DNA from 2 places in the Danxiaibacter flavus genome. Region 2 is predicted to be linked to the other one. Evidence: riboswitches for the same ligand, from Rfam matches in the RefSeq annotation. Region 2 holds a riboswitch; the other holds the start of a gene.

Region 1 (15,561 bases), on a different contig from region 2:
CGGTACACAAGAAAACGGATATATTCAGTAATGAGCAATGTTGCTGATGGTAATATATTCATTCCGTTAGTCTCGTTTAGAAAGTCGTGAAACGCGCAAAACACCTCCTGTTCTTCATAAACCGCGGTGTAAGGTGCATTGCTCAACGGAAACAATGCAAAAAAAGAGGGGTAATGCCTTCCATATCCATAACTGCAATTCCATAGCCGAACGTTTTTGAAAATATTTGCAAGACATAAATAACATAAATCCAGGTAAACCTTCTTTCCTGTAAGTTTATAAAGCCGGACTAATGCACCCGCCGAAAAGGCCGTATTGTTGGCCTGATAAAGCAGGCTAAATCCTTTCCCTTTTAACGTCTGTGCGGCTTTTTCAGCCTCAGCCAGGTATTTACGGGATCCAGTCAGCTCAAATGCCTGTAGCATTACGTGAGCATATATACCCGCCACGTCTTTTTCTCCGCCTTTGCCAGGCTCAGTTTCTTCTTTAATCACATCCAGCGTTTCCATCTGGTAGAAGACCGGCCACTCATATTTAAAGTGATGCGCAACTTTGATAGCATATGGTAACGAATCCAGAAAAAGCCTTTTTGCAACAGCAACGCCTTTGAGTGCCAATCGTGAAAGGTTTAGCAAAGGATGGTGGAGGTACCACGAATCCATTACCTTGGGCTGTAATTGTTCTTCCTTGCCATCAAGCTTATCTTCTGCCGCGGGTAGCCATCGCATAATTGTTTTTAAATCTTTATCATAAAATGCAGGCAGTGTTTCGGTTATTTCATCAACGGTTTCAATTTTAGAATTGTTCCATTCCTCGTAATCCACCAGGGGTAAAATTATAGCCAGTTGAACCATTATTTCCGGAGGCGTTACAAAGTCGCATGTGTAAGCATTAAAATACGCATGGCCATTTACGTATGACCAACAGGCATGACTGTCGATCAGATCTCTAAGGCCCAACGAAAGTATTTTTGGCCAGTCGTGATATTTTGTTGCTGGCAGTGGCAGGCTCAAATAAGCGTCGGCAAGCATATTCAGAAATTGCCTTGACATTGCACTTTCTTCCTGGGATGCGTCTTTACTAAAGACCACGATGGCATCCGAAATCGTTATTTCTTTACCGGCCAGGATTGGATGTTCCGTAGTCGGCGGCAGTGACAAACCGAGTTCCGGCCAGTTGCCGCCTACAACATTTGCGCATGATGTTTTGGTTTGTTCGCAATAGTCATTTAATGCTGTAAGATTTTGCAGGTACAATATGGACCCTGCGTTCGGTTTTGTCATGCGGAAATAAAGCTGACCGGAACGCGTGCCTTCCTGGCTTACATGTACCTTTCCGTTCACTTCATTGAGTTTACCTGTTCCCGCAATGTAAACGTCGCGTGGCCAGAAAGGTATACTCACATCCTCCGCGGGTTTTAATGTAGTAGTGTAACGCAATAGCGGTTCGCCCTCCGCACTGCGGCTCCATTTTACACGGCTTGAAAACACGCCTGTTGCGCACCTGGCAGAGCATATAATTTCGTTAGCGTGTTCCGTTAGGCTGTTAATTTCCAGGCTTCCACCGGCGGCGTAGACAAGTCTGAATCCTATAAGTACTGTTTTGGTTGGATGAAACATTATCCAAACACTGTCAAATGTATTTATAAGCTCAAACTTATAGCCCTCGTAGCTCTTTGTATAGCGTACGTTTCGATCTTTATCTTTAAACGAAGTAATGGCTCCAATGGCCCACGGTGATTTTTGCAGCATATTCAACATTTTTCGTCAGGAAAAAAAGCTGGTTAGAGATAGTACGGTCACCCAGTGCGGTTTTTATTTTGATGAGGAGGAAAGCCATATTCAAAAAACTAATTTCATCAAAAATCTGGAGAGAACAGCAAACGTATTTGTGGCAGGTTATCGTTTATATGCAGATAACGGCTAACAAATCATCGACTTCCCTCTGGTCAAAGTTTTTTACGACATCGATTATCCGCGCCTGGTGATCCGTATCAATGATACCATTACTCAGTCTTTTAAATTTTTCAATGGTATCATTCCATGTAAAAGGTCTTGTATGGAAGCCATGATAATCATTTTTTTCGGCAGATATCTTTTCGTCTTCTTTAAAAGTAATTTCAACCTTTGTTTTCATTTCCTCCGGGTAAGCCTCTGTAAACGGATCAAGCATGCCTGCCAATAATAGTGGCTTGTGCAGCGGAAATTTGGTTTGCACATGCACCTTTTGCAGCAGGTCTTGCACATCTTTCCTTTCAATCCTTTCCGGTTCCAACTGTTCCGGCCATACGTCCTCGTCCAGTATCGCTACTGCCACCAGGTAAAAAAGGCTGTGGTCTGCTTGTTCTTTGGTTGCCACTTTCTTTCTGTCGCCATATGCGCCGGATCCTATTATATGATAGGCCGTAAGAAAAGTTGTTATGTCGATACGTTCGATTTGATCAACATCAATCCTGTTGTTTTTTCGCAGTTCCAAAACAGCTTCAATTGTTGATTGTGCGTGCACTTCGGCATTGTATTCTTTTAATACGCATTTTCTAAGCAGTTCAAATGATTCAGTGCACCAGTCAAAATCCAGCTTCATATCAAACACATCTTTAAAGCCTTTTGGCTCTTCAAACAGAGCGATAGGACCAGTGAGGTTTTGCGCTGCAAGAAATGCAATACCTGTACAATTGAGCGCTTCGAGCGATGATGCAAAACCTTTCCATTCGTAAGTGTAAGAAGCCCTGCTTGTAACCATAGGACTGATAGATGTACCGGCCATTCCAAGTGCATGTGCCGTTTGCAGTTCATTAAGGCCGATCAGCCGTGCAACGGCCACTGTTATCGAATAAGCCAGAAACAACGTATGATCGATACCTTCCTTCATTACCGGGATCTCATTAACGAGGCGGCATTCAACTTCGTAAGCGACTGCCATTGCCGTTAGAAAATCCTGGCTGCTGGTCCTCCTGAATTGCGAAGTAGCTAATAACGATCCCAGGTTATCGCTTGGGTGACATGTCGCTTCTTTGCCCATGTAATTATCCATAAAATCCGGATACCTGATAAGTGCTGTAAACAATTGTGCAGCCCTGTCAAATGAGGTTTGATTAACTAACGGAGCTTTGCATCTGCCACCCTCACTCATAGTTTGTATCTGTTTTACAAGTTTTAATATACTTGGCTTGTTCGTAGCATGCAATAATGAACCGATAGAATCAAGAAGGTGACGCTTTAACTGATCAACGATATCAGGTGGGATGTCTGAAAATGTTTTAGATAACGCAAACCTGGCTATCTGTTTATTCTGCAGTTCTTCATCGTGTTTCATAAAATAGGAGCGAGGCAAAAATGATGCCTTTCAATTTCGAACGGCGGTCGCGATCGTCCACTAATAGCCACATTGTCTTGAACAGTTTTACAGCACTTTTATTATCAAGATCCGTTTGCATTCTGCTTTTTTCTTGTGGATGCTGTAGTTCACAAAAGGAACAGCGGCTTAGAAATAAACTTTAGTTTTTTTTGAAAGCAAATAATTGCGGTGAAATCGCTATATCGCCAGTGCCATAACAAATGAATATCGTATGCTTAGTGAAAAAACTTTAGGTCTGCTCACTTCTGAAAAACATTTACGGTTGTGGAATTTTTACACAGTGTTTTGTTGAAGATTTAGTGCTCATCAATATTTCAAGAAGGATCTGGTTAGTTATCATATCTGCAGAACCAGGAAAGTTCCAGCCAAAAAAAAGGAACAGATAAAGCCTTTCCGGTTGGAATGGCGTTTGCTGCGATCTGTTTAAATGCTTCACTGCTAAAGCTTTGGCTTGGCATTTTATGGAGATCAAAAAAATATAGAGTGTACGAGACTACATATAGGGATAATAAAATTGCAAGGCCAGATAAAATGTTATGCGACAATCAATGCACTATTGCCAATGACATGTCGGACAAGGGTATAAACCAGGATCTACAGGAATATGTGGAAGAGGATGGTTATCCTGTCCCATATAAAAATATTCTGCACGACAATTCTGCCGGATAATATGTGGTTATCCGGCCGGATGATCCGGTTTTCAAAAAAGACGATATGTACCTGTGAGCTCCCGAATCTTAACTCTAAAAACAACTACGCGATTATGGACATAGCAGGCTCAATCACAGGACTTACAGGTATTGCGGCCGGTGTGTGCACATCGGTTTCTTTATTGCCCCAGTTGTTCAAGATGTTAAGAGAGAAAAAAGCAGACGATATTTCTTTTGTAACACTGGCTATACTGGTTACAGGTCTTCTGCTATGGGTGATTTACGGTGTTATGAAAAAAGATTATCCAATTGTTGTAACCAATTCATTTTCGGCGCTCGTAAATATAGCAGTAATGGTATGCACCATTATTTACAAGCGCAAAAATCAATAATCACCAGGCTTCTTCATAATTTGCCACAAGATTGCCGGGTAGCATCTACGGTTTGTCCGCGAAATATCAGGCAGGTTACACGGGTTGTACAGGTGCCTCAGAGCTATTTTGCCCATGGCAGGAAAGCATCATTAGAATCGCGTGCACCGGTTGCAACACCTTGTGAGTATATCGCTTCCCCGTCCAAGTTTTTTGTTTCGATATACCACAACATTACCTGTTTCTGCCCCCCAAAAAAACAAGATAATTGCAAAGGCATTGCGGGAAAGGTATTTATGAAAAAAATATATGCGTGCTCATCGAAAAAGAAAATGATTTGAACTTCGGAAACTATTAAATTAAATTGTTTTTGATAGCTTTAGCAACAGCCTCACTTTTGGAATGTACCTGTAGTTTTTTGTAAATATTTTTCACATGGGCGTTTACTGTATCGATACTTACGGCGCATGTATCAGCAGTCATTTTATAGCTAAGACCTTCAACAAGGCAGGTTAGAATTTCTTTTTCCCGTAGGGTTAAATCAAAATTCGTTGGTACTTTTCTTGACTCCTTGTCTTTTAGTATTTTAAGCACTTTGTTTGCAACAGAAGGTGTCATGGCGCTCCCTCCTTCATAAATCTCCCTGATTGCTTCCAGTATTCCGGCAGGAGACGTATTTTTTAGAATATATCCATCAGCACCGGCACAAATGGCATTGAAGATTTTATCTTCATCATCAAAAATTGTATCCATCAATACCTTAACTGAAGGAAAATATTCTTTTATCAGTGCAACTCCTTCAATGCCGTTCAGGCCGGGCATTTCTATGTCCATCAGCACCACATGAGGGTTGGATTGATTAAGCTTTTCAACTAGCTTATCACAGTTAGAGAATGCACCTACGCATGAGAAACCGCTTGTGCCATCAATCAGCTGAAACAATCCGTTTCGTAAATATTTGTTATCCTCGAAAAGAGCGACCTTAATCATATCTTTAATTTCAGTTCAATACTTGTACCTTCTTCTGTTGCAGTTTCAATTATCAGGATTGCGTTAATTTCTTTCGCTCTGCGCTGCATGTTTTTTAAACCATTGCCGGCGTCGAGCTTATCCCTGTTGAAACCAACGCCGTTATCCCTGATAAGCATGTAAACAAGTGACTCATTTCTAGAGATCAAAAACCTAATGTGAGAGGCTTGCGAATACTTAACCACATTAGTTGTAGCTTCTTTGAATATGAGATAAAAATTCTTGCGTACCTCCATGGGCATACTTATTCCGCTGATGTCGCCTTCAATCAAAAAATTAAACTGTATATTTTTACCTTTAAGTACCTGGTATGCAAATGAGCGCATCCTGGAAACAATTTTCTCAAAATCATCATTTTCCGGATTGATCGTCCATACAATATCACTCATGGCGTCAACAATTTTTCGCGAACTCTCGCCAATTTCATCCAGCGCCGGCAAAGATTTTCCGGCCTGCAGTTTAGCCACCTCGCTCAATACGGATATACTGTTAAGTGTTGAACCGATATCATCATGCAAATCGCTCGCTATATTGTTTCTTATAGTCTGCAGTTTAATGACCTGTTGTACTCTGTAGCGATAAACAGCATACAATGCAACTACTACTAAAGCAACCAACAAGGCCTTGAACCACCAGGTATTCCAAAAGGGCGGAGCAATTGTAAACGTGATAACAGCTGGCACTTCGTTCCACATATTATCATTGTTACTTGCTTTTACTTTAAATGTATAGCTGCCTGCATCAAGATTGGTATAGTTGGCAAGACGTTTGGCGGCATCTGTAAATATCCAATTCTTATCATAGCCTTCAAGCATATAAGCAAAACGATTTTTTTCGGGATGCACATAACTCAACGCTGCAAAAACAAATGAAATGTCGTTTTGCCGGTATGAAAGTTTAAGATGATCGATTTCATCAACCGGTGAAGTAATAATATTTATTGAATCGCCTGAGTCAAATGATCTATTTGAAATATTAATACCCGTAATGACCACTGGAGGAATATAAGTATTGTCTTTTAATTCGCCTGGCCTGAAGGCAAGCAGACCAACGTTGCAACCAAAATACAACCTGCCATCATCACCTTTTACGCAAGCATTAAAATTGAATTCATCCCCGGGCAGGCCATCATTTATATCATAATTCCTGCAGATGGACTGTGGTGATCTTCCTATGCACGGTGTGAACCTGCAAAGCCCCCTGTTTGTAGTTAACCAAAGGTTACAATCATCGTCCGCAACAATGCCTATAATTGAATTATCCGGCAGCCCATCTCTGGTGGTAAAACTGACAAAACTTTCAGTCTTTTTCTCAAATCTGCTTAAACCTCCTTGTGTGCCAATCCAGATAATACCCTGCCCATCATCATAGAAACAGTGCGTTATATTATTGCAAATGGAGTTTGCGTTCTGATCATCGTGACTGAAAATTTTAATTACTCCCGATGTAGTATTCAACATGGTAATACCGTTTGTTCCCGTCACCCACAATATACCATCTGAATCAAAATGCAATCCAGCAATATTATCTGTACTTAAATGATTGGTATCGCGATGAAAATTTTCAAAACTCAGGAACTGCTTCGTTCTCAAATCATAATATTTTAGTCCGTGTTCTGTTCCGATCCATAATTTTTTATCGTTGTCTTCCACTATGGAGTTGCACTGATTGTGAAGCGTTGTATCCTTGTTATTAAATGTAGAATGAACAGGTAATAGTTTACCTGTTGCACGATCTAACATCAAAAGTCCTTCATCAAAACTTACTACCCAGTAGATTCCGTCGGAGTCACATTCCATTCCATAGCAAAAATTAAAGCCTGTAATCGCATTGTTTCTCATTGCAATTTTATAGCCTTTAAAGCTTTCGGATACCGCACTAAATTCCTGCACACCTACACCGAATGTTGTCATAAATATTCTGCCTTTCCGATCTTTATACATACCAAGGGGAAAATGAGACGCATATGCCTTATCATAATTTTGAAACAGGCTAAACTTTTTTTCGGAGATATAGCAATTATTCAACCCGCCCCCGGCCGTTGCGATCCATAACACACCACTTCGGTCTTCGTACAGGTATTTAACCTCATCGGAAGTAAGCGAATATTTATCACTGCCATCAGCATGAAAGGTTTGAAAATCTTCTGTCTCGTGCCGATATATGCTAACGCCGCCTGTATATGTTCCTGCCCAAATTCTATGGCGACTGTCTTCAATTAATGCGTTTACAGCGTCGCTGCCAAGGGAATTAAAATTCGCATTGGAATGACGAAAAACCTTTGCAACCTTCGTCTGAGCATTGTAACGGAATAGCCCCTTGTTCCATAAACTGATCCATATATTATTTTCATGATCCTGAAGCATGCATATCACTTCCCGGCCCAGTGATTCATGTGCTTTGGCCGGTGGAAGAAAGCGTGTGAGCTTTTTGCGGGCAGGGTCAAAAATATTAATGCCATTTGAAGTCCCTATCCAAAGCATATTCTCCCGGGAGATCATCAAACAAATTACGTTCTGGCCGATTAAGCTATCATTACCAATAAGCGAGTTAAGGTTCACGAATTTATCTGAAAATGATTCGTAAAAGTATACACCTGTATTTGTTCCAATCCAGACTCTTCCATTTTTATCTACGGCAAGGCAGTTACCGTTAGCCGGTGTTGGGGCTATTTTATTCTGATCATAAAATGTGAATTTTTCGGTTTGTGTATTATACTTGCAAAGGCCTTTATTGCCCGTCATCCAAATGCTACGGTTGCTATCCTCACACAAACTAGTTACATCGTTAAGCGGTAATGTGTTTTTATTGTAAGGGTCATAGCGAAATGAAGTGAAAGCGTATCCATCAAACTTAATCAGTCCGTTATAAGCTCCGAACCACATGTACCCTTTTTTATCCTGTAAGATTGAAGTGAAAATTGTCTGCGATAACATGTGATCCTGGCTAAAGTGATTGAAGCGAATGTTATTTAATGCTGGTTGAGCCAGGCACGGCGAAGGAGCAATCCCCCAAAAAAGTACTGCAGCAGCTTTTAAAAAAGCAGCCTTTAGCAGGGTGTTTTTCCAGGGGATTAGTCTGTTCAATTTGAGAAGTTGTTTTGCAAAGATAAAATTATTGCTACTATCTGTGTTATCACATAAATATGTGATTAAGGTAACATACAGGTAACACAATGCCTAACTTCTGCGATTGACAACAAGGACATGCCGTCAGAACTTTGCATCACGACCCGGCTATTTTTTCGAATGGTGACTTTTCCAACGTTCTTCACAACTCAAATTATTCGTATGAAAAACATCTTAACCGTGTTACTTGTTATTGATATTTTTTTACTATCAAATGCCTGTACCAAGACAGGAGTAGATCCTGCGAAAAAAACAGTTAAAGACCAGGTCGCTGAAAGGATCATAGAAAAAGCCAGCTATTCTGGCTGGCTATCAGCCAGCGTTCCATGCTCGTCTTTAGTAAAGATCTACAAAGTCATTAGTGGAACACCTCTTGCACTGACCGCCGACGTTTTAAAAAATGGGAAAGTTCTTGTTTTCGGGAGAGCTGGTGAATTGTCTCAGCCTTATTCATTACCACACCTACATTTTTTTAGTACCCACACCGTGTCAGTTGTGCGAAGAACATATTTCAAAGACCAGGTTGCCAATATTACAGTTTACGATTCTTTAGCAGGAATACGTTTCTTGTCGCCGTTCTCCGTCTCCTACGGTTATTGCAATAATCAGTTTCGTTGCATAATCGTGCCTCCTGTCTTAAAAGCGGCGGCCAACACCGCGGGACTCAATTGGAATGACTATAACGCAGTAATATCTTATTTTAAAATAGCACCATAACGTGATTATTCAGTCCTTACACCCGAGGTTGGATTTAGAGGCAATGGTGATTCTATGAACTCAGTTCGGTCACAATATTCCTAAATGAAACTCCCTAAATCAACATTCATTTCGCCCTTTTTCACCTAAATTCTTTTATATGAAACGATTAGTTATTTCGACTCTTATTGTTTGCATGGTTGCATGCACAAAGCAGGACCAGTTCACACTTCCCCAAAATGCAAAAGGCACTGGCAAGTTATTGACAGATTGGATAGCTGTACATCTTAGATTAATAAAAAACACAACAGGCCTTTCGCACGTTGCCTATTCAAGGCATTTTGCGTACACAAGCATCGCATTTTATGAGTCCCTTGTGCCGGGATCGCCCGGACATCAGTCTATTGCCGGCCGGCTTCAAAATCTGAACAACCTGCCTGCGCCGCAAACAACCCAGTTGTGCTGGATTGCAGCAGGCAATTCAGCTTATGCATCGCTTATGCGGTTTTTTTACAGCGGTAACAAAATTAACCTCCCAATCATCGACTCTCTGGAAGCGGCTGAAAACGAGCAACTGGTAAATATTGCCAGGTACAGTCAGGCTGCGGTAACAGCAGGAAATGAATTTGGAAATAATCTAGCACAGGCAATTATAAACTGGTCCATGCAAGATGGCTCAGCAAATATTCATCCACCCTATGTTCCACCCACAGGCGACAGTTTGTGGGTACCAACACCGCCTGCATTTGCAGTACCAGCGGCTCCTTATTGGGGAGACAACAAAACCATCATCTCCGGCAGTATTGATAATACGCTTGCACCTGCACCTATTCCGTTTAGCGTACAACCCGCATCGCCTTTTTATAACATGGCAAACGATCTTTTTGCAGCGTCTCAAAATCTTACAACTGATCAAAAAGATATGGCCGGTCATTGGGACGATTCGCCAAATGGAAAATATGTTACAGCCTTCGGTCACTGGGCTTCAATCTTATCGCAAATGATTACAAAACTTGATCTGTCTTTGATAAGATCGGCGGCTATTTATGCAGGAATGTCGATAGCTATGAATGATGCTTCTATTTCTTGTTGGAAAGCCAAATACACCTATAATCGGATTCGCCCCGTAAGCTATATTCGGCTTTATTTGGGAAGCCCTGACTGGACCTCATTTATAACAACGCCTGCACATCCGGAATATCCTGCAGCTCACTCAACGCTCTCTTACGCTGCAGCGACAGTGTTAACGCATTACCTGGGTAATGTGCCATTTACCGATCACACGTACGATAATGTCGGGCTTGCTCCCCGTTCTTATACAAGCTTTATAGCAGCTGCAACTGAAGCCGGAAATTCACGATTTTATGGTGGCATACACTTTTTACCTTCTATTAAAGCAGGGGCAATCTGCGGCACCGCTGTTAGTAAAAATGTGTTGGTGGCTCTGGCTTTAAGGAATGATGATTGATAGAGGTCTTTGCGGAGCTGTAGTTTATGTTGGAAGAATATCAGGACTCACATATAACATATCCCGTGCGGCCAAAACTAAAAGGAAACGCCGTTGCTTGATGGGACATTTCTGCTGAAGATTCGGGCTGGCAATTCTGTTGTAACGAAAAAAAATGATGGCTCTAAAGTATTTTTTAATCATAACTAAAACCAATAAAATGAAAAAACAACAATTAAAGAAAGTGTTACAGTTTATTATCCTTGCGATAACCTTTTTCACTTTGGCAGATTCTGTAAATGCTCAAAAGAAATGTCATAACGGTAAATGTCCGATCGGTTATGCATGCGCACCATCCGGGTATTGTGTTCGGTATTGTTCTCATTGTCAGCCGTTTCTTATCGAATCTGCCGATGAAGTCGTTTCTGCCGAAAGTTCTCAATTCGCAGTAATCAGATTTCAAATGGATGAAGCGAAAGCTGGTTCCGTTAAAATATATGATATAGCAGGACGGTTGGTCAGGACGCTTCTTACTGAAAGTGTGCAACAAGGTGTACATCAGTTTTTATGGAATGCAAAGGATGAAAACGGGAGCCCGGTAGCTACAGGGATTTATATTATACAATTGAATGAAGGAAATAAAATGCAAACAAGAAAATTGTTTGTTGTCAGCTGACCGGATTTAAAGAATGCTCATTAAAATAATTGTGGGAAGGCAATTCTCAAATGTTATTTGCTTTTTTTGAGATGTACTAAATTAATTCCAATACTCAGCCTGAAATTAATTGGTTCACCCGGCGTATATCGCCATTCCTTGATAGCGGAGTTAAAATAACCCATTGCGGCATAGTCGGTATTGGTGAGGTTGTATACATTTAAACAGATGTTGAATCTATTAATGCTATAGCTTAATGCTGCATCAAACAAATTGTAAACAGGTAAATAATTGACAGGATCGCCGGAGGCCCAACCTGGATCTACAGCGCTTCGTTTACCCATATGCTGGTATCCAATTGCAAATGACAGGCCTCCTGATTTGTGATGTAGCACAATGTATTTTAGCCACAGGTTAGCATAGTGATCTGGAGTGCCGAAAATTCTTAAGCCAACAAGGCCGCTGCTATCTTTGGTAATTCTTGCATCTGTGTATGCATAGTTTCCTGCGATAGTTAGCGAATGTGTAATATTTCCGTTTATATCAACTTCAATTCCTTTGCTTGTTACCTGTCCGGTTTGAATATTAAAACCAGGATGGGCCGGATCTGCTGATAAGGTGTTATTCTTTGTGATCTGAAAAACGGAAAAATTTATATTCAATTTTTTGTCAAAAAAATATGCCTTCATTCCAGCTTCTATATCGCTGCCGGTAAGTGGCCTTAAGGGGGTATGATTATACACGGGAGCAATCTCCGGCGCGAAACTCTGATCATACATTGCATATATTGAAATGTCTTTTGTAAATAACCAGGTTAATCCCATGCGAGGCGTAACTACATTATAGATATTGTTTTTTTGATAATCGGGAACGGAAGTTCCGGTGTCATAAAAAGTTGCATGTGTAAAATGGCCGGCCAGGGTAATCACTAATTTTTCTGCAATTTTTATATGATCCTGCAGATAAATGGTGACATTGTTGAATCTTACTTTCTGATAGAACGTGTCAGAGAATTGCGTATTTCTCAAAGAGTCAACAGGCAGATAATATTGCGGCCTGGGGATGTATAATCCGAACTTTTTTTGTCCATAAGTATCTTTAATCTGATCATCTGTGCCGGCGCTGTAACAATCAATCCCCAACAAAAGCTTGTGTTCAATCTTTGCAGTTGTTTTAAATTTACCGTCAAAAAAAAACTGTGCTACTTTAGAAAAGTTTCGCCATTCCTCATGATTGACATACCTATATAATGTATCATTTGTCACTTGTAAAGATGGATCCGTTTGTAACCAATGAAAAATATATGAGCCGTCGATATAAGCAAGTTGGGCATTCAACTGCCAGTTATCATTGAAGATGTGTTTAAAATGGATACGGAAGTAATTATCACTGGGTGCTACCTTGTCAGTACTGGCATCTGCTACTGCAAAATTCCTTGGGAGCATGAGCATTTTGCCATCAATGGAAGGGAGGTCGGTATTGTTTCCCTTTGTTTCGGCTTTCATTAAATTGTATTCGGCAGTAAAAGATATTTTTTTAGTAAGGTCATATTTTACGGCAGCACATACAAAATACCTTGATGCTGTCCCGAATTGAAATGATCTGTTTTGACGGTGAACGCCTGCATTAAAGCGATATGAAAATTTTGACGATTTTGAAAACGTGCCACCAATATCTGCAGTAAGCCGAATCATATTGTAGCTTCCGAACCCCACATTTATATTAGATATGGATTCTTTCGACGGTTGTTTAGTTACTATGTTCACAATGCCCCCTGGTTCGGCTTCGCTCATCATAAAGCCGGCGGGTCCTTTTATGAGTTCGATTTTTTCCAACATAGCTGCGTCTTCCTGCTGGTTCCACCAAAAATTGCCGACGCCATTGCGAACTACATTATAGGTTGCGTCAGTTCCACGAATTATTAATGAATAATCATTTAATCCACCATTGATTTTTTCAACGCCGCTGACATTGCGTGTTGCTTCTGTTGTGGATAACAAGCCCTGATCTGCCATCGTTTGATGAGTAACTACCGCAATGTTTTGTGGTATCTCATTAAGTGGCAAATTCAGCCGCAATGATTCCGAAGGTTTTATTTCAACATGTTTCGAATCGAGATTTGCAACAACCGTTATTTTTTTTAGTTCCGCATATGTTTGATCAAGTTGTACGGTAATAAAAGTTGTTTCATTTTGTTTTATATGTACATTGATTGTACTATCAACATACCCTAGTAATGAGAAGCGAAGAATACAATTCCCGGGGCTTAATTTTTTGATCTCAAAATTTCCCTGATCATCAGTAATATCCCCTTTGCCGGAATTTTCTATCCGGACACTTACAAAAGCAGCTGGCATTCCATCTGAAGTTGAAACAGTACCGCGAATGGTCCCATTATTTTCATTGGAGAAAACATAAGAGGGCAGGAGTAGAAGAAAAGGGATTAGAAAAAGTTTCATACTTGCATTTTATACTTAAGTCGGTTAACTTGATTTTTAACTCTGGCGACTATATAAGAATGATAAAATGGTAAGTTGATAGGCTTGCAGCAATTTCAAGTCGTTTGGTAAAGCTAGAGAAATTCCTCCTCATTGTCAATAGAATCGGATGCCTGATGGCGCGGTTGCCAAATGCTCTGAGAGGTGTATGCTTAATCTTCTACATCCCCCAAAGATTAAAAACCTGATCCGTCACGGATACAATATGGATAAAAACACAATCTCAAAATGTAGACAGGTGTAACGCTATCAAATTCGCATCCATGGGGGATGGCACAAGCCCAATAACATTGAGTTTTGTATGTTACAAAGGCTGAGAATAGCCGGAATACGACAAATGCAGAAACTAAGAAAGCTACAAGTTTGCATCTCCGTCTTTTCACCCGATAGCCCAGCGATTGTGTGTGGTGTTTGGCAGGTCTTCTGGCTAGCTTACATATGAACATCTTCCCGTTTAAATATAGTGGTATGAAGATCCTGATGTTGAACAAGGATGAATTGCATCTTGATCGTAAAGCTTACAGCTACAGGGATAGCGCCGGATTTACACCGGACTTCCCTTTTAACGGCGCATTCGCCAGCGAAATCCGCGGCATAAATAACGGATAATTAAAAAGGGGGAATTGAAAATTCACAATGAATTTTCACGGCCAGGAATCCATCATTTTCAATTTTCACTTGTCAATTTTTCAATTATCTTCCTCTTCTTTCCCTATATTTAAGGTTATTCTTTATTTATGAGTTCCAAACAGAAACTAACGCTTTTTGACTTGACCATGGTTGTGATTGGGCTGTGTATTGGAATGGGAAGCAGGCGTTTGAGCAAATAGGAGAATGTGCGGATGTGCAAATGAGTAAATGTGCAAATGGTAAATGTGCAAATGAGTAAATGTGCAAATGAGTAAATGTGCAAATGGATAAACAGGTAAGATGTGGCAGTTATAAACGTGCGATCTTTCCTGGAATTAGGAAGATAAAAAATACGGGTGGTGAGTTACGCATGGCTATGCAGAGCTCGCCTTTAAACACCCTCAATACAATGACAATAGCCAAAACGCAACTAAAATTTATACACTAATGAAAACTTGCCATCTCTATTCCCAATTATTCATTGTGCTTCTTACATTGTTTTTTACGGAGATGATTAATGCCCAAAGCGTAGATTTTAGCAATGCCGGGATTCTGGCTTCCGCAAATATCAAATCGCCTGTTCGGGAAACAATCATAAAAATGTTGCAGGAAGAAGTGGCAAAAAGAACTTCAATCAGCCCCCAACGGTTTGCATCGTCCGGGAAAAATCAGGTTATCGCGCTGGCAGTTATGCAGGATGAAAGAGTAGACGGGCTATCGGTACCAAAACGTAATGGTAAGAACCTTCCGGAAACAAAAGCTGAAGGCTACCGGATTGTTGTTGACAGCCAAACGGGGAAACAAATTTTGTGGCTGATCGGGGCTGACGACCGCGGCGTATTATTCGCTGTCGGCGATTTTTTGCGAAAAGCCAACCTGGAGAAAAACAAAATCTTGTTCAATAAAAAAGACGAGATTGCTACAGCTCCGCTGCAGGTCATCCGTGGTCACCAACTGGGGTACCGTGCCACCAACAATTCCACCGATGCCTGGAGTGTTGCCCAATACGAACAGTACATCCGTGATCTGATTGTTTTTGGTACCAACGCGGTTGAAATGATTCCCGCAGAGAAAGAAAAAAGGAATTCACTCATGCAGCT
Region 2 (15,561 bases):
TTTGCTGTATATCTTGAGCCATGGCACGCAGATATCTTTGAATTCCTTGACCTGAGAAAGAATCATGGTAAAGAAGAAATGCGCGCAAGAGACCTGTTCTATGCACTGTGGATCTCTGATCTGTTTATGCAACGTGTAGAAGCGAATGAAGAGTGGAGCTTGTTCTGTCCGCATGAAGCACCGGGATTAACAGACAGCTGGGGTGAGAAATTTGATGAGCTGTATGTGCGCTATGAAAAAGAAGGTAAGGCGAGAAAAACTGTAAAAGCGCAGGATCTGTGGTTTGCCATTCTTGATGCACAGATAGAAACAGGAACTCCTTATATGTTGTATAAAGATGCTTGTAACAGAAAAAGCAATCAGCAGCATTTAGGAACTATCCGCAATTCAAACCTGTGTACTGAGATTGTTGAGTATTGCGCACCTGATGAAGTGGCGGTTTGTAATCTTGCTTCTATTGCATTGCCCCGTTTTGTGAACAACGGCGAATTTGATCATCAGAAATTATATGAAGTAACCTATCAGGCTGCCGTTAACCTGAACCGTATCATTGATAGAAATTATTATCCGGTTGATGAAGCACGCAACAGCAACCTGCGTCATCGTCCTATTGGGTTGGGTATCCAGGGATTGGCAGATACTTTCATCCAATTAAGACATCCTTTTGAAAGTGAAGCTGCACAACAATTGAATAAGGATATTGCTGAAACGATGTACTTCGCGGCTATGCAGGCTTCTTGTGATCTTGCAAAGAAAGAAGGAACTTACAGCACTTACGAGGGATCTCCACTATCAAAAGGCGTATTCCAGTTCGATTTCTGGGGTGTTGTGCCGGGTAACAGGTGGAACTGGGAAAAACTGCAGGGTGAGATCAAGCAATATGGTGTTAGAAACTCATTGTTGATTGCTCCGATGCCAACAGCATCTACTTCTCAGATCCTGGGTAACAACGAATGTTTTGAGCCATATACTTCTAACATTTATGTAAGAAGAGTATTGTCTGGCGAGTTTATCATCGTAAACAAATACCTGTTAAAAGATCTGATTGAAGCTGGTTTGTGGAACGATGAAATGAAGAACAGGATCATCGCTGCAAACGGATCAGTTCAGAACATTCCTGAAATACCACAGGATATGAAAGATCTGTACAAAACTGTTTGGGAGATCAAACAACGTACGCTGATTGATATGGCTGCTGACAGAGGTGCTTATACCTGCCAGTCACAATCATTGAACCTGTTTGTTCAGCAACCAACTAAGGCCAAGCTCACGAGCATGCACTTCTACGCCTGGAAGAAAGGGTTGAAAACAGGTATGTATTATCTGCGTACACAGGCTGCCGCACAGGCTGTTCAGTTCACTGTTGAAAAACAAAGTGCCGCACAGGTTCAACCTTTGATCAACAATCAGCAGGAAGAAGAAAATGACAACGATGTTCAGGGAGTAGCCTGCCCGATTGATGGCAGTTGCGAAGCCTGCAGCGCATAGTAAGTTGACAATGGATAGTTCCTGCCCGACTGACGTCATTCAGGCGGGGGAAAATGGAAAATGACGACTATAACAAGAGACGCAAATCATTCATTGGTTTGCGTTTTTTTGTTTTATGCTAAGACATCTAATTTTCTCCGCAGAAGGATACATATTCATTTCAAATATCAACAGAGTCGCTCTATCGCTCCCTTCATTGTCAACTTTCCATTTTCAATTATCCGCACATTCGCACATCTGCACATTCGCCCTCCTTCATTTTCAATTCTCAACTTTCAATTCTCAATTACCCTATCTTTGCGCTCTTGTTCTTTGTTATATTCAATGCAATAGGGTTTCCGTCAAAAGCGGAATTAAAAAGGAACCGTGTGTAATTCACGGGCAGACGTGCTACTGTAAGTAACCTTAAGGCGTGCCATTTATGTTCATTGTTCCATCGGAATGAGAAGAACGGCATTAGCTGTTACAAGCCAGGATACTTGCCCCTTGCGGATGATATGCTTTCACGATATAAGGCAGGTCAGATATTGATACTTTACTTCTCTCCATTGGCAGTATTATATCCATTCTTCTTTATTTCGTACGGCATCAGGCAAAGCGCATGTTAATTATTGTTTCACGCACAAACAAAAAAACATGTTCACCAACATTCTTGGTTATCCACGCATTGGAAACCGGCGACAGCTAAAAACTGCCTGCGAAAACTATTGGGCAGGCAAAGCATCTTTAAGAGATCTGCAATTAACAGCCAACGAAATAAGGCTCCACAACTGGAAGCTGCAACAGGAAGCAGGCGTTGATCTCATTCCCTCTAATGATTTTTCGCTTTACGATCAGGTGCTTGATATGTGCCTTGCCGTAAGCGCAATTCCTCATCGTTATCATTCATTGATTGAGGAATTAAAGCTTAATGAAACAGATCTGTATTTCGCCATGGCACGTGGTTATCAAAAGAACGGCTATGATATTACCGCAATGGAAATGACGAAATGGTTTGATACAAACTACCACTATATTGTTCCTGAATTTTATGCCGGACAAAAATTCAACTTATTGTCGGATAAGGCCATAAAGGAGTTCAAAGAAGCAAAGCAACATGGCATTCATACCAAACCTGTTATTGTCGGGCCTGTATCATTCCTATTGCTGGGAAAGGAAAAGGAAAAAGGCTTTCATCGGATTGAATTATTGAAGAACCTGCTTCCTGTTTATGTGCAGTTATTGAAACAGTTATTGGAAGAAGGAGCCACTTGTATACAGATAGATGAACCATGTCTTGCATTGAATTTGGAAGATGCAGAACGACTGGCGTTCAAGTGGACGTATGAAGAATTATACAAACAGTTGCCGAAGCTGAATGTTATACTCACAAGTTACTTTGAGTGCTATGGTGAAAATCTGCAGACTGTGCTGCAACTGCCCGTTCAGGCAATTCACCTGGATCTTGTAAGATGCTCAGGGCAATTGGATGATATTTTGCAAAGCAGTTTTGTGTCGTCATCAAAGAAGTTATCCTTGGGTGTTGTTGATGGAAGAAATATATGGAAGAATAATTTTGAAAAATCACTGGGTTTTATCAACTGCGCTGTTGAAACATTGGGAAAGGAACGGGTAATGATCGGAACATCTTGTTCATTGCTACATGTACCCTGCGATCTGGAAGAAGAAACATTGTTGACGCCTGAAATAAAAGACTGGCTGGCTTTTGCAGCTCAAAAAGTTCAGGAGGTTATTACACTTAAGAAAGCTGTGGATGGCGATGAAAGTGTAAAAGGATTGCTCGAAGCCAATAAACAATCAGTTATATCTAGATCAACTTCCACGCTTATACATAACCAGGAAGTGAAGAAACGAGTTGCTGCTGTTACAATAGACGACGCATCACGCAGAAGTACATTTGATAAAAGACAGTTGGTTCAGCATGCGAATCTTAAACTGCCTCTGTTTCCTACAACAACCATCGGTTCCTTTCCGCAAACAGTTGATGTGAGAAAATTGCGGGCGCAGGTAAAACAAAAAGCGATTACTAAAACAGCTTATCAACAAGCGTTGGAAGAGGAGACAGTCCGTTGTATTCGTTTGCAGGAGGAGCTTGGATTAGATGTGCTTGTGCACGGCGAGTTTGAGCGAAATGACATGGTGGAGTATTTCGGAGAACAATTGCAGGGGTATGCCTTCACAAAAGACGGATGGGTGCAGAGTTATGGATCGCGTTGTGTAAAGCCTCCGGTTATCTACGGTGATGTATACAGACCAGAACCGATGACTGTTAACTGGATCACCTTTGCGCAATCCCAAACCGGAAAGTACGTAAAGGGTATGCTAACGGGCCCTGTCACTATGTTACAGTGGTCATTTGTGCGTGATGATCAGCCAAGAGAAACGACTGCCATGCAGTTGGCGCTTGCTATACGCGATGAGGTTAGAGATCTTGAGTTTGAAGGAATTAAGATCATTCAAATAGATGAGCCTGCTATCCGTGAAGGGCTGCCCTTGCGAAAAGAGAATCATGCTGCATATCTAAACTGGGCGGTGAAGGCTTTCAAAGTTGCATCCTGTGGTGTGGCAGACGGAATCCAGATTCATACGCACATGTGTTATTCGAAGTTCAATGATATTATTGATAGTATTGCCGCGATGGATGCGGATGTCATTACAATTGAAACATCCCGTTCTCAAATGGAATTATTGGACGCATTTGCCAAATTCGATTATCCCAACGAGATCGGTCCGGGTGTGTACGATATCCATTCTCCGCGTGTACCAACCTCAGAAGAAATGGAGCTGTTGCTGGAGAAAGCGTTGAAGGTAATTGATGCTAAAAATCTTTGGGTAAATCCTGATTGCGGGCTCAAAACAAGAGGCTGGAAAGAAACTGAAGATGCCCTCCGGAATATGATGTTAGCAACAAAAAATCTGAGGAATAAAGTGAAAGAAGCAACCCTTGTTGATTAGTGTTTTTGTGTTTTAAAAGTGGGGCCGTCTCTTATTGCAGAGGCGGCCTTTTTAGTATAATATAAAGATCCTGGTTCTAATGTGTTTATTGTTACACGGAGGAAAAGCAGGAGAAGACACAGAGCTGCACAGTGTTAGTGTTGCGAATCTCTGCGCAGCTCTGTGTCTTCTTTGTGGATCTCCGTGGAATGTATTTCTTTTATAATGAGATCAATAGTGGCAGATAAAATACTGTATGCATTTACTTATCAACCATAGTAATGCAGCCATACCCAGTAATCCCCACCAGGCATTGTTTTTGTTCCACTGCCAATGCTTAAATAAAGTCGGAATTTCCCAATACTTAATTACAAGAAATAATGTGCATCCTGTAAGGTTTAACCATAAAGGGTTGGGGGATGTTATGTGCCTGCTTGCCAATAACAAACAGCAAAGCATTGTGAGAGTAACCACTTGCAGGTAAATATAGCAGCCCGGGCGTGAGTCATTCTTTTCTTTTAAAGAAGTAATCAGCAACCCGAGCATAAGTAGCGCTGATATAGTGGTCCTGTATATTGGGAAGTAGTCATCCGGAAAGAGCATTGCAATGCTCCACAGGAAAAACAAAAGAGCTGTGTAGTGCGCTATTCGTCTTTTATTTTCAGAAACAGCGCGGTTAAAGGCTAGTAAAACAAAACTTAAGCGGGGCTCGATCCATCTTACAAAAGGAAGTGAATATATTGCGAGAAGAGTCGTCATGACTAGTTCATAATAATACCAATTGTTGTAGGGCAACTTGTTTATCACATATAAAAGAAGCGCCGAAGTGATGATAACCGGAAAAAATAATGTTGTGAATATTCTTTCTTTTTGATTGTACCTGATAATGTTTCGGACTACTTTAAAATAATCTGCCAGTAAATATTCACTCGTAAACAAAGCAGTGAGTTGTCCCCATGCAATGAAGATGCCTATGTGAACAATTACCGTGCTGATGGCTATATCTGGAATGTGGGTACCGGCAATAACGCAGGTTATCCCGGCTAACAATAACTCATAGGTTAAAAGTATAGTTGAAAATAAAATGCGAAAAAGAGGTCTGAACTGCTTTATTAAAAACAAGATAATGGGGTTCCAATAAACATAGATAAGGCGGATTATGGCCAGTATAGCTACCATTATGGCCAGGTATGTGATCCAGTTAATTAATGTTTGAGTTTGCAGCCATTCTCTCACGGCCGCGTTTTCGGAGTGGACATAAATAATTTTTGCATGTTGGAATATTTCTTTCAGGATGGCATCCCTAAGATTGTTACTCATTGACGGATAAGAGGATTGATGCTGTGACCAAAAACGCTGAGCCTCGGCATCTGCGCCGGACTGCTGGAGGACCGCTAACTGATATAAAGATGTTTTTTGAGAGGTGTTAAGAGAGGAAAGTATCATCGTTGTGCTGTCTGGTGCTGGCTTTGTAAACGAAAAATTGCTGAGTATTACGAGCAGGCATATAATGAAGCATCTGCGTTGGGTGGGGTATAGGGACATAATTCTTTTTTTGGGTAAGCAAAAATAATTGCCCAGAAGTAAAAGAATAGCTAAATAAAATAAGCTTGCTGCGATGCAATCCAATCAATAAGACATCCGCTATTTGCTTATTTGCGTTAACGGTATGTAAGACCACATTTCGATACTTGGCGTAGGAATTACTATTTCTCGCTCAGCCATCGTTTTCAATTATCCATTTTCCCCGCCTGAATGACTTTTAGTCGGGCAGGAATTTTCAATTATTGTAATGCCCTTACTTTGCAACTATGATCACAACCTACATGAATTGGAGCGGGGGAAAAGATTCTTCTCTTTGTCTGTATAAAGCAATGCAATCCCGTCAATACGATTTCCGTTATTTGCTGACCAGCGTTAACAGTACACATGATCGCATTTCCATGCATGGCGTCAGAAGATCGTTGTTGGAAAAGCAGGCAGAATCAATAGGTATTCCTTTACAGACGATTGAATTGCCTGAAAATCCTTCAATGCAATCCTATGAAGAGACAATGATGAAGAAAGTATTGAATTTAAAGGAAGCCGGTTGCACGCATGCCATGTTTGGCGATATCTTCCTGGAAGACTTACGCGTTTATAGAGAACAACAACTGGCCAAAGCCGGTCTGTCCTGTATATTCCCGTTATGGAAACAGGATACTACAGTGCTGCTGAAAGAATTTATTGGACTCGGTTTTAAAGCTGTGATTGTTTGCATCAATGAGCAATATCTTAGTAAAGAATTTTGTGGAAGAATAATTGATGAAGGTTTTCTGAACGATCTCCCTTCCAATGTTGATCCTTGTGGCGAAAATGGCGAATTCCATTCATTTGTATATGATGGTCCGATCTTTAAAAAGCCCATTGATTTTGAAAAAGGAGAAATTGTCTATAGAACATATGATGCGCCGTCAACCGCCGGTGTGAATGAAGAAAAAACATCTTACGGCTTTTATTTTTGTGATCTGATTTAATCGCGCTGTAAATCACGGTAACGGACATATGCTTCCGCACCGTAAGCGTTTAAAATAGTACGGCATAAATCACTACCTAAGAGAGTACACCTAAAACCGTACATCTAAAATCGTACATCCCTCTCTTTTGCGTTTTCTTTCATTTTCGTTATTTTCAATATATGAACTTCAGGACGGATCAGCTTATTACAGTCACATTCACGCTTTTTGCGATTATTGATATTGTAGGCTCTATTCCAATTCTCATTAGTTTGAAAGAAAAGATGGGCGGAATAAAAGCGCTAAAAGCAACAGCTATTTCAGGCGGCCTGATGGTCCTCTTTTTATTTGCCGGCGAAAAATTTCTGAATATTCTTGGCCTGGACGTAAGGTCGTTTGCGGTTGGAGGTTCTATTGTGATTTTTCTTCTGGGTCTCGAAATGGTGCTAGGGCATGAGATCTTTAAAGGTGATGCTGACAGCCATAGCGGTACGGTTGTACCTATAGCTTTTCCGCTTATCGCAGGCAGCGGAACACTTACTACTATTATCTCCCTCAAAGCCAACTATGAGGAACTGTATATACTTCTCGGGATCTTAATTAACCTGATCATTGTCTACCTCGTCATCAAATCCTTAAAGTGGATTGAGCATGCTTTGGGTAAAAGCGGCTTAATGGCCATTCGTAAGTTTTTTGGTGTTATTCTGTTGGCAATTGCGGTTAAAATATTCAGCAGCAACTTCGCGGCCTTCGGCAAATAGGAACCACGGAGACAGGGCGACACTGAGAGACACAGCGAATCAGATTGCTGCTACTAAAATCAACTTTTAAATTGAGGCAGAAAAAAGCATGAATTAGTTGGCTCGTTAGATATTTGTTGCGAGTTTTCCTGTTATGGCAACGAGCAGAAGGGTATGTTACCTCTCGCGTTAATATCGTAGTGTTTCTCCGTGTCGTCGTGCCTCCGTGGTTCCCCTCGCCGCAGGCAAAAAAATTGGGGAAGTAAGACTACTTCCCCTCACCCTTATTTAACGTAATTGAGCTGCAATGCTCAAAAAATTGAAAATATGATTGTTTTACTCTTTTAAAGTTTAAAAGAAGCTGAAAATTTTTTTGCTATAAATACGGTGCTATTTTTTTCTTCAATTCATCGCGGTAGGCATCTCCAATAGGTATGGTATGTTTTCCAATTCCTATTTCATTTCTTGAAATGCAATCAATATGATGCAGTGCTATAATAAATGATCTGTGGACACGTATAAAATCGGCCTCGGGCAATTTTGATTCGAAATCCTTGAGGTTTTGAAGTGTTGTTATAGGCGTTGACTTGCCTGCAATGAAAACCTGGGTATAGTCCTTCATAGCAGAGATGTATTGAATTTCATCAAGCCAGGCCTTGATCAGTTTATATTCACTTTTGATAAGTATAAAATTCCTGCGGTAACCTGTTTGTTGCAACGGCATATCCTGTGTGTCTGAAAAATAATTTGTACTTATCATAAATATAATATCAATTTATGAATAATAGGTTGTTAATGAGGTAAAATTGAATTTATAGAACCCTTCAAACAAGTCCTTCCTGTCTCTTTTACAAGGATATCCGGATCTGATTCATTGGGGATATTCCGTGAAAAGGTTTTTTATTTTGCTTGCAGCAAAGCTATAGGGATGTTTATTATAGGCCTTAAAAAAAGCTGTGAATCGAGCAAAAGATGCGACGAATGAAGCTTTGTTTAAAGCGCGGTACTTTTTGCCTGTTCAATTCTGTTTGTAATTATATTTACTTAATGAAAACTGTATCAACCTTAGCCCTTGTGTTTCTAACCTGTCTTGCAGGACATGCACAAAAAGTAGAAAAATATTACAATTATAACTGGAAGGAGACGGATATTTCAGGTGCAAGTTTTTATTCCATGAGTAATAAAACTGATTCGGGGTGGCTTAGAAAAGACTATTACATTCATCGTAAGACGCTGCAAATGCAGGCGTTATACACCGATAGTTCCTGCAAAGTACACAATGGTATGGCTTATTATTTTTATCCTAACGGCAACCTTGAATCCGTTGGACGGGTTATCGATGGAAAAAAACAAGGCCAATATTTCAGCTACTATAGCGAGGGTATGATGAAGAACTCCATTACGTACCTGGATAATGAACCAGTGGGTACTTCTATCAAATGGGCAAAAAGCGGTTATATGACTGACTCGGCATTTTACAACAAGGATGGCAGCGGCATTGAAATGGAATGGTTTGATGATGGTAGGCCTTCTGCCGGAGGTAGATATGCGGCAGGATACAAAAAGCATGGCAAATGGAACTATTATCACCACAACGGGCAGCTGAGTTGCATAGAGCTTTACAATAATGGTAACTTATTGCAGGTTAAGTTATTTGATGAAACTGGTAACGCTGTTTCAGATACCGCAAACAGAATGATGAGGGCGGCAGCTTTTCCCAAAGGGATAGGTGCATGGACAAAATACCTGCAGAAACAATTGTACTTCCCTTCCGGATATAAAATTGTAAACAGTGACCTCGTGGCCGTTGTGGCTCATTTTACATTAAGTGAGGATGGCAGTGTTGAAGATGCAGAAATAAGTGTACCCTTTTATCCTGAGTTTGAAAAGATTGCCTTAGATGTTATTAAAAAGTCACCCAAATGGATACCGGCAATGTTACATAACCGCCCGGTTAAATACAGGATGAGACAAACAGTAAGTTTTTCTCAGAGCGCGGAGTAATTCTTAGAGCTGCCCAATTTTCATGATAATCAGCTATCAGCCCCTTAGAGTTGAACTGGCTGATAGCTTAAGGCTGAATGTTGATAGCTTCTAAGCATTGCCGGTTAGCGCTACAATATTTTGTTTATACATCTCACTCACTGGCAGTTCAAGCGTTTGCAGATAAACGCTCGATTTGCGAACCGTTGTAATGTGTTTAATGGCGACGATATAGGATTTATGTATTCGGATAAATTGTTGCAGCGGTAGCTTTTCCTCAATATTCTTCAGGCTCATTCTTGTTATAATGGGCTTGTTGGTAGACACAAGATGAATGCGGATATAATCTTTCAATCCCTCAATGTATCTTATGTCAGAAAGGCTCACTTTAACCTGGCTATATTCAACCGGCACAAAAATGTAATCAAAAACTGTGGACGGTGCATTCTGTAAATAACTTTGTCTTAGATTATGAAGTTCTTTTGCCTTGTTGCAGGCTTTTATAAATCGCTCCAGCGAAACCGGTTTTAGCAGATAGTCCACAACATCCAGTTTAAAGCCTTCCAGCGCATACTTTTCGTAAGCTGTTATAAAAATGATCATTGGCCTGTTGGTCATGGTTTCAGCAAATTGCAAACCGCTCAGTCCCGGCATTTGTATGTCAAGAAAAATCAGATCGGGTTTTTGCTGCTCCATAAAAGTCATGGCTTCCATGGCGTTTCTGCATTTTGCAAGCAGCTGCAGATAAGGTACTTTGCTGATGTTATCCGCGAGCAGATCCAATGAAAATTTTTCGTCGTCTATAGCTATACAAGTGAGCATCAGGTAAGTTTTAAAGTAAGATGAATTTCAAACAGGCCATTCTCATCTTTTATATCCATTTTATAATCATTGCTATATAAGAGGTTCAGCCTCCTGATCACATTCGCCAGTCCGATCCCCGATATCTTATCCTTCGTTTCTTTCAGCCGCTCGTTGTAATTGTTGGTGACTACAAACTTAAGTTCCTGTTCCCTTACATGCAGCATTATATTGATTGTTGCATCATCTATCATGCCTGTGCCATGCTTAAAAGCGTTTTCTACAAAGGGGATCAGCAGCATCGGTTCTATGTAATGATTTATGCTATCTACATCGATCGTTACATTAACTTTCACGGTGTCTTCAAACCGTTGCTTTTGCAGGTCAATGTAGCTTTCCACATATTCTATTTCACTCTGTAAAGGTACTTTGTCTTCGTCTGCATCGTACAGCATGTACCTCATCAGAGATGACAGTTTAATTAGCGAAGGTTCCAGGTTATCACTCTTCATGCGGGCCATATAAACCATGCTGTTCAGTACGTTAAACATAAAATGCGGGCTAACCTGGCTGCGCAGCAACGACAATTCTGTTTTTAGATTCTCGTTTTCTTTTTCTTTCGCAAGTTTGTCCTGTGCAATTTTATCTATGATCGTCTTATACGCAATGCTGCAGGCCAGTATGGTAAGAAATCTGAAAAAACCGGCTCCAAGCGGTGGCCCCGGCCGGAATTGAGGAGGGTGGAGTGCCGGATTGAAAATAGCAATATGCGCGATCACGATAAGAAAGATAAAGAGAAGAATGGCTGTTACGTAAGAGACATACTTCTTTTTATAGGCAAGCTTCGGAAGTAATACATAGGCGTTCAGGTAAAAAAAGCTTACTAATATTACGTCAAGCACCATGTTAAAATGCGTGAATATGCTGTGTATGTAATTTCGTGGCAATGGTGGGGGAAGCGGTTCTTTCATGAAGTGGTTGCGCATTGCGTCTCCATGCATAAACTCCGCATTTGACGGGCGAAAGAAATAGGGTGAATATAAATACACAACCCAAATAGCAATATGCACCAAAACTATAAACCACTTGCTGTTGAACAACTTCATCACGGCAAGTTAGCAACTTAAGGCAGTAAACGCCATTTAAATCAAAATGTGTAGATGAATCGGCAAAAAACTGCTGCGAAGGAGAGGGAGGGGAGAAAGCTTAAAGCTCAAAGCCTAAAGCCTAAAGCTTAAAGCCTAAAACTGATTATAGCGGAGGATGTCTTCCGTGAATTGGTGTTTGCGGCCATTAATCTTTTTGCTCAGCGTAAATCTATATAAAATTCATCGTCCCGTTTTAAGCTTTGCGCTTTAGGCTTTAAGCCAAAAAAGGCTGCCGAAACTGGCAACCTCTTTCAATTATTTTAAACGGTATAAAACTCATCTACTGGTTTTAAGCTTTGCGCTTTAGGCTTTAAGCTCAAAAAATACTCATCGACCGGATTTAAGCTTTGTGCTTAAGGCTTTAAGCCAAAAAAGGCTGCCGAAACTGGCAACCTCTTTCAATTATTTTAAACGGTATAAAACTCATCGATCGGTTTTAGGCTTTGGGCTTTAGGCGTTAAGCTCAAAAAACACTCATCGACCGGTTTTAAGCTTTGCGCTTTAGACTTTGGGCTTTAAGCTTAATCGTATTTCTTCTGTTTGGTAAACCAGAAATCGCGGTAGAATAAGGTAATATTAAATTGCTGATAGTTTTCTTTAATCAGGCCTTTATTTGTTGTTCCACGTTGTCCAAATTCAACATTGGCCTGAACTGCAAAAGGAATTTTCAGAGAACTGATACCGCCTCCTAAAGTAAATCCTGTCTGATCGATCTGCTGTCCGCTCAATTTTACGTAAGTGTTGGTGTGAAACGCTCCAGCCTGCAAATACCATTTTTCCAGGTATACACTACGGTAGTTGAGATTTTTTACATATTCAATACCGCCGGAAATCCTGTTTGCATCTGTAAGTATGTAACCGAGGCCTCCAAGATTATTTACATCATTCCAGTTTTGTTTCTGGTAGTCTGCTGCTACAGTGAAAGTTTTATTATAAGTGATTGCTCCACCCACTGTATATATAACCGGAAGATTGAAATAGCTGTTTTTAAAATCATCATTTTGGTTAATTATGACATTAGCTTCTGAAACTGTAAGCGCCTGGCTTACTGCTAATTGAGTCTTGTTGGCTGCAGATGCGCCCACAGCAATGCCCCATTTTTTGGCAATGTTAGCCGAGTATTGAATACCGCCTTTAAAATATATATGGTCTAAATGTATCTGGTTGTTGGTTACTATATTGGAATAGGTAATTGTTTCCTTCTGTTCCAGCGAACCAAATAAGTAAGATGTCTCTAAACCAATTCTCAGATTTTTCCTTTTGCCAAAGCCGAACGAATTGCTCAGGTAAACTTTGTTTACGCCGCCTGTTCCTTCATAATGGGCAGAAGTGTAATCGTTAGAACCCTGTATTTCTTTGGGCGCTGTAAATGAATAGTTCGCAGAGCTAAATGGCGCCAATCCAAATCCAATGCCCCACCAACTCTTCATTTTAAAGGCCAGTGCAAGTCTTTTTACCTGAAAATCGTTGGAGTGCGTGTCAAGCTGGCCGATTGGCTGACCTGAGTAACTAACATTTCTGTATCTGCCGGATAATTCAAGATCAAAGAAAAAATCATCCAGCTTAACCAGGCTGGCCGGGTTAGCCGCGTACTGGTATTTGTTGGAAGATAGGGCTACTCCCGTGTTGGCAATGCCAGAGGAACGGTCGAAATAACTTTGCTCAATATCACCAATACCTGCAATAGAATAAGGCGAAGCATTGTTCTGCGCCTGTAAACTTCCGCAAGCGACCATTAAAAATGAAAAAGCAAATAGACTATACTTTAATTGCATGTATCGGTTTATTGAATAGCTATATAATAGATAATGAGTTGAACACGGTCAAAATCGTTTGGCTGATGCTGGTTACCAACAACGGTACGCCAGAAAGATGAATACTCCCTTTTTGCAAAAGTGCTGAGAATTAAACCATTTCTCTCGTTGATAGGACCAACCAGGCGCATCTGGGCCTGCAGATAGGTAGTGATGTCATAAGTGTATGAGGTAGATTGCCCATATTGGTAATCATACACAAAATTTCCCGCCTGTGTAGCTCCATTTATCTGGATATCAGTACCCTGTTGGTTATTCAGGTCCGTTTGAGAAAGCCTTAATGAATCCGAAAGCCTGTAAATGCTCCGGTCATAAGTCCCCTTAACCGGCTTGACGACTAACTGCGCCGCAGACAGCTTGACAAAGCCTGGGAAATCCAGCAGCTGCGAAATACTGGGAAAGGTAAACTTGACCCTCGTTCCCGTTATTGGCTGCAAATATCCGGCGTTTGCAGAAAGGTTGGAAGATACTTCTTTGTTTGAAGATCCGATTGCCTGCAATGGCTTACCGGTTCTGTCTATGCTAATACTGTTAAACTGATGGCCACTGTTGTTCATTGTAAACTTCGTGACCTTTGCAACAGGATAGAGCCCCCTGTCCGTATAGTGCAGATTTAAAGAGACGCTGTCTTTAAATCCAAATGCCAGGCCATCATTCCCTGCACCTCTGATATTAATACCCTTGAAGTAACGTAAAAAGCTGTCAACAGTCCTGATATCCTGTGATTTTGTTTTCAGCTTGGCCATCAGTTCCTGGCCGAGCGCATCAGATAAACGGATAGACAAAGTATCTGTTCTGTATGGTTTTAGATAAACAGACTGAGATCCGATAGGAGCAGCCTGAGTTTTCACTGAGCTGGTATTGAACAACCTGTTGGTGTTCATATCAAGCACAATGCTGTCCTGAAGGCGATAAACTTCCATCTGAACAGGTTTCGTTGTATCACCATAATAGACCTTATTCAGTTTCAAAACAACCTCAAGCGAATCATAAGTGGCATTTTTGTATGTGTCATCGTCTACAAATCCGGGAGGGACAACCTGCAAATAAGTGCCCGCTTTAACCAGCCCGAATGAAGGGTCATTATAAATACCCGCTACTGCAGAGCCAGTGCCGTTTGTGGGAAAAGAATCAGTATAAATACTTGAAACGTTTACTGTGAAAGTATCTGTTTTTATTACCTGTGTGTAACCGTTAACAAGCTGTTGTCCAAATTGAATATCAACCTTTTTACATGCCGTTGTCAAAGCAATTAGTCCTGTTAGAGCCACAAAAATCTTCACAAAAGTTACACGTATATTCATGTATATTATATATGGTATGGGTAAACGTGCGCAATATTATTCGCCCATCCTGTTAGTGAATTGTTAGTATAGATAAAAGTATTCGGTTTGGCCTTCATCGCCAGCTTTTTATCGATGAAGCATTTTTTATGCATGATCAATCGCTGATAGCCTGTTTGGGGCAAAAAAAGTGAAATTATTTCTACTCCCAGTTAACATTTCTTCATTTTTGTTAAGCATTTCTGAAGTTTTAAGGACTCTTTAATATGTGTTTATCGACAAATATAATCTATTTGCAGATAATTAATTGGCTTATAACCATTTTAACGAAATCGCACCGATTCGTGCGAATAATTTGGGCGCCGAAAATAAAAATTTACTCATGCAAAAAGCTAGTCTTTATTTGTTAGTTCTTGGGGCTGTTTGTATTTCTGTTTCATGTAATAAAAGTTCCAGTACCACAAGCTCGGAAGATACGGGCAACTGGATAAAACGTTCGGAATTTGAAGGTTCACAAAGAACAAATGCAGCATCATTTGTGATTGGTGACGTCGCTTATATCGGTGGTGGTTATGATGGTACAGCGAGGTTAAATGATTTTTGGAAATTTGATCCGACCGGAAACGGTTCATGGAGACAGGTTGCAGACTTCACAGGTACAGCAAGAAGCAATGCTGTGGGTTTTGCAGTTGGTAATGTTGGATATGTGGCAACGGGTAACGACGGTAACGTTAAACTGAAAGACAACTGGGCTTACGATGCAACAGCAAATACATGGACTAAGAAAAATGACTTTTCTGGTGCAGCAAGATACGATGCAGTAGCTTTTGCAATTAACGGAAAAGGTTATATTACTACAGGATACGGCGACAACA

The links. A riboswitch is a leader RNA that binds a small molecule or an ion and turns the genes downstream of it on or off. The one in region 2 is predicted to bind cobalamin.
Region 1: it holds a riboswitch for cobalamin, as region 2 does, so the genes downstream of both, QTN47_RS18830 (TonB-dependent receptor) here and metE (5-methyltetrahydropteroyltriglutamate--homocysteine S-methyltransferase) in region 2, are expected to answer to the same signal.

The regions. Positions count from the first base shown of each region.
Region 1 is NZ_JAULBC010000006.1:402,269-417,829, forward strand. Features, by position in the region: gene QTN47_RS18785 (hypothetical protein) at 1-1,751, opposite strand, end outside; gene QTN47_RS18790 (MmgE/PrpD family protein) at 1,906-3,315, opposite strand; gene QTN47_RS18795 (hypothetical protein) at 3,841-4,026, shown strand; gene QTN47_RS18800 (SemiSWEET transporter) at 4,121-4,399, shown strand; gene QTN47_RS18805 (response regulator) at 4,733-5,368, opposite strand; gene QTN47_RS18810 (ligand-binding sensor domain-containing protein) at 5,365-8,493, opposite strand; gene QTN47_RS18815 (hypothetical protein) at 8,698-9,252, shown strand; gene QTN47_RS18820 (vanadium-dependent haloperoxidase) at 9,392-10,699, shown strand; gene QTN47_RS18825 (FlgD immunoglobulin-like domain containing protein) at 10,899-11,354, shown strand; gene QTN47_RS18830 (TonB-dependent receptor) at 11,408-13,792, opposite strand; cobalamin riboswitch at 14,228-14,432, opposite strand; gene QTN47_RS18835 (hypothetical protein) at 15,062-15,561, shown strand, end outside.
Region 2 is NZ_JAULBC010000014.1:7,532-23,092, reverse strand. Features, by position in the region: gene QTN47_RS26960 (ribonucleoside-diphosphate reductase subunit alpha) at 1-1,488, shown strand, start outside; cobalamin riboswitch at 1,804-1,989, shown strand; gene metE (5-methyltetrahydropteroyltriglutamate--homocysteine S-methyltransferase) at 2,125-4,443, shown strand; gene QTN47_RS26950 (hypothetical protein) at 4,654-5,967, opposite strand; gene QTN47_RS26945 (Dph6-related ATP pyrophosphatase) at 6,234-6,938, shown strand; gene QTN47_RS26940 (MarC family protein) at 7,100-7,678, shown strand; gene QTN47_RS26935 (LytR/AlgR family response regulator transcription factor) at 8,034-8,417, opposite strand; gene QTN47_RS26930 (energy transducer TonB) at 8,705-9,661, shown strand; gene QTN47_RS26925 (LytR/AlgR family response regulator transcription factor) at 9,752-10,462, opposite strand; gene QTN47_RS26920 (sensor histidine kinase) at 10,462-11,547, opposite strand; gene bamG (BamG family beta-barrel-assembly machinery protein) at 12,111-13,364, opposite strand; gene QTN47_RS26910 (DUF4270 family protein) at 13,373-14,707, opposite strand; gene QTN47_RS26905 (Kelch repeat-containing protein) at 15,069-15,561, shown strand, end outside.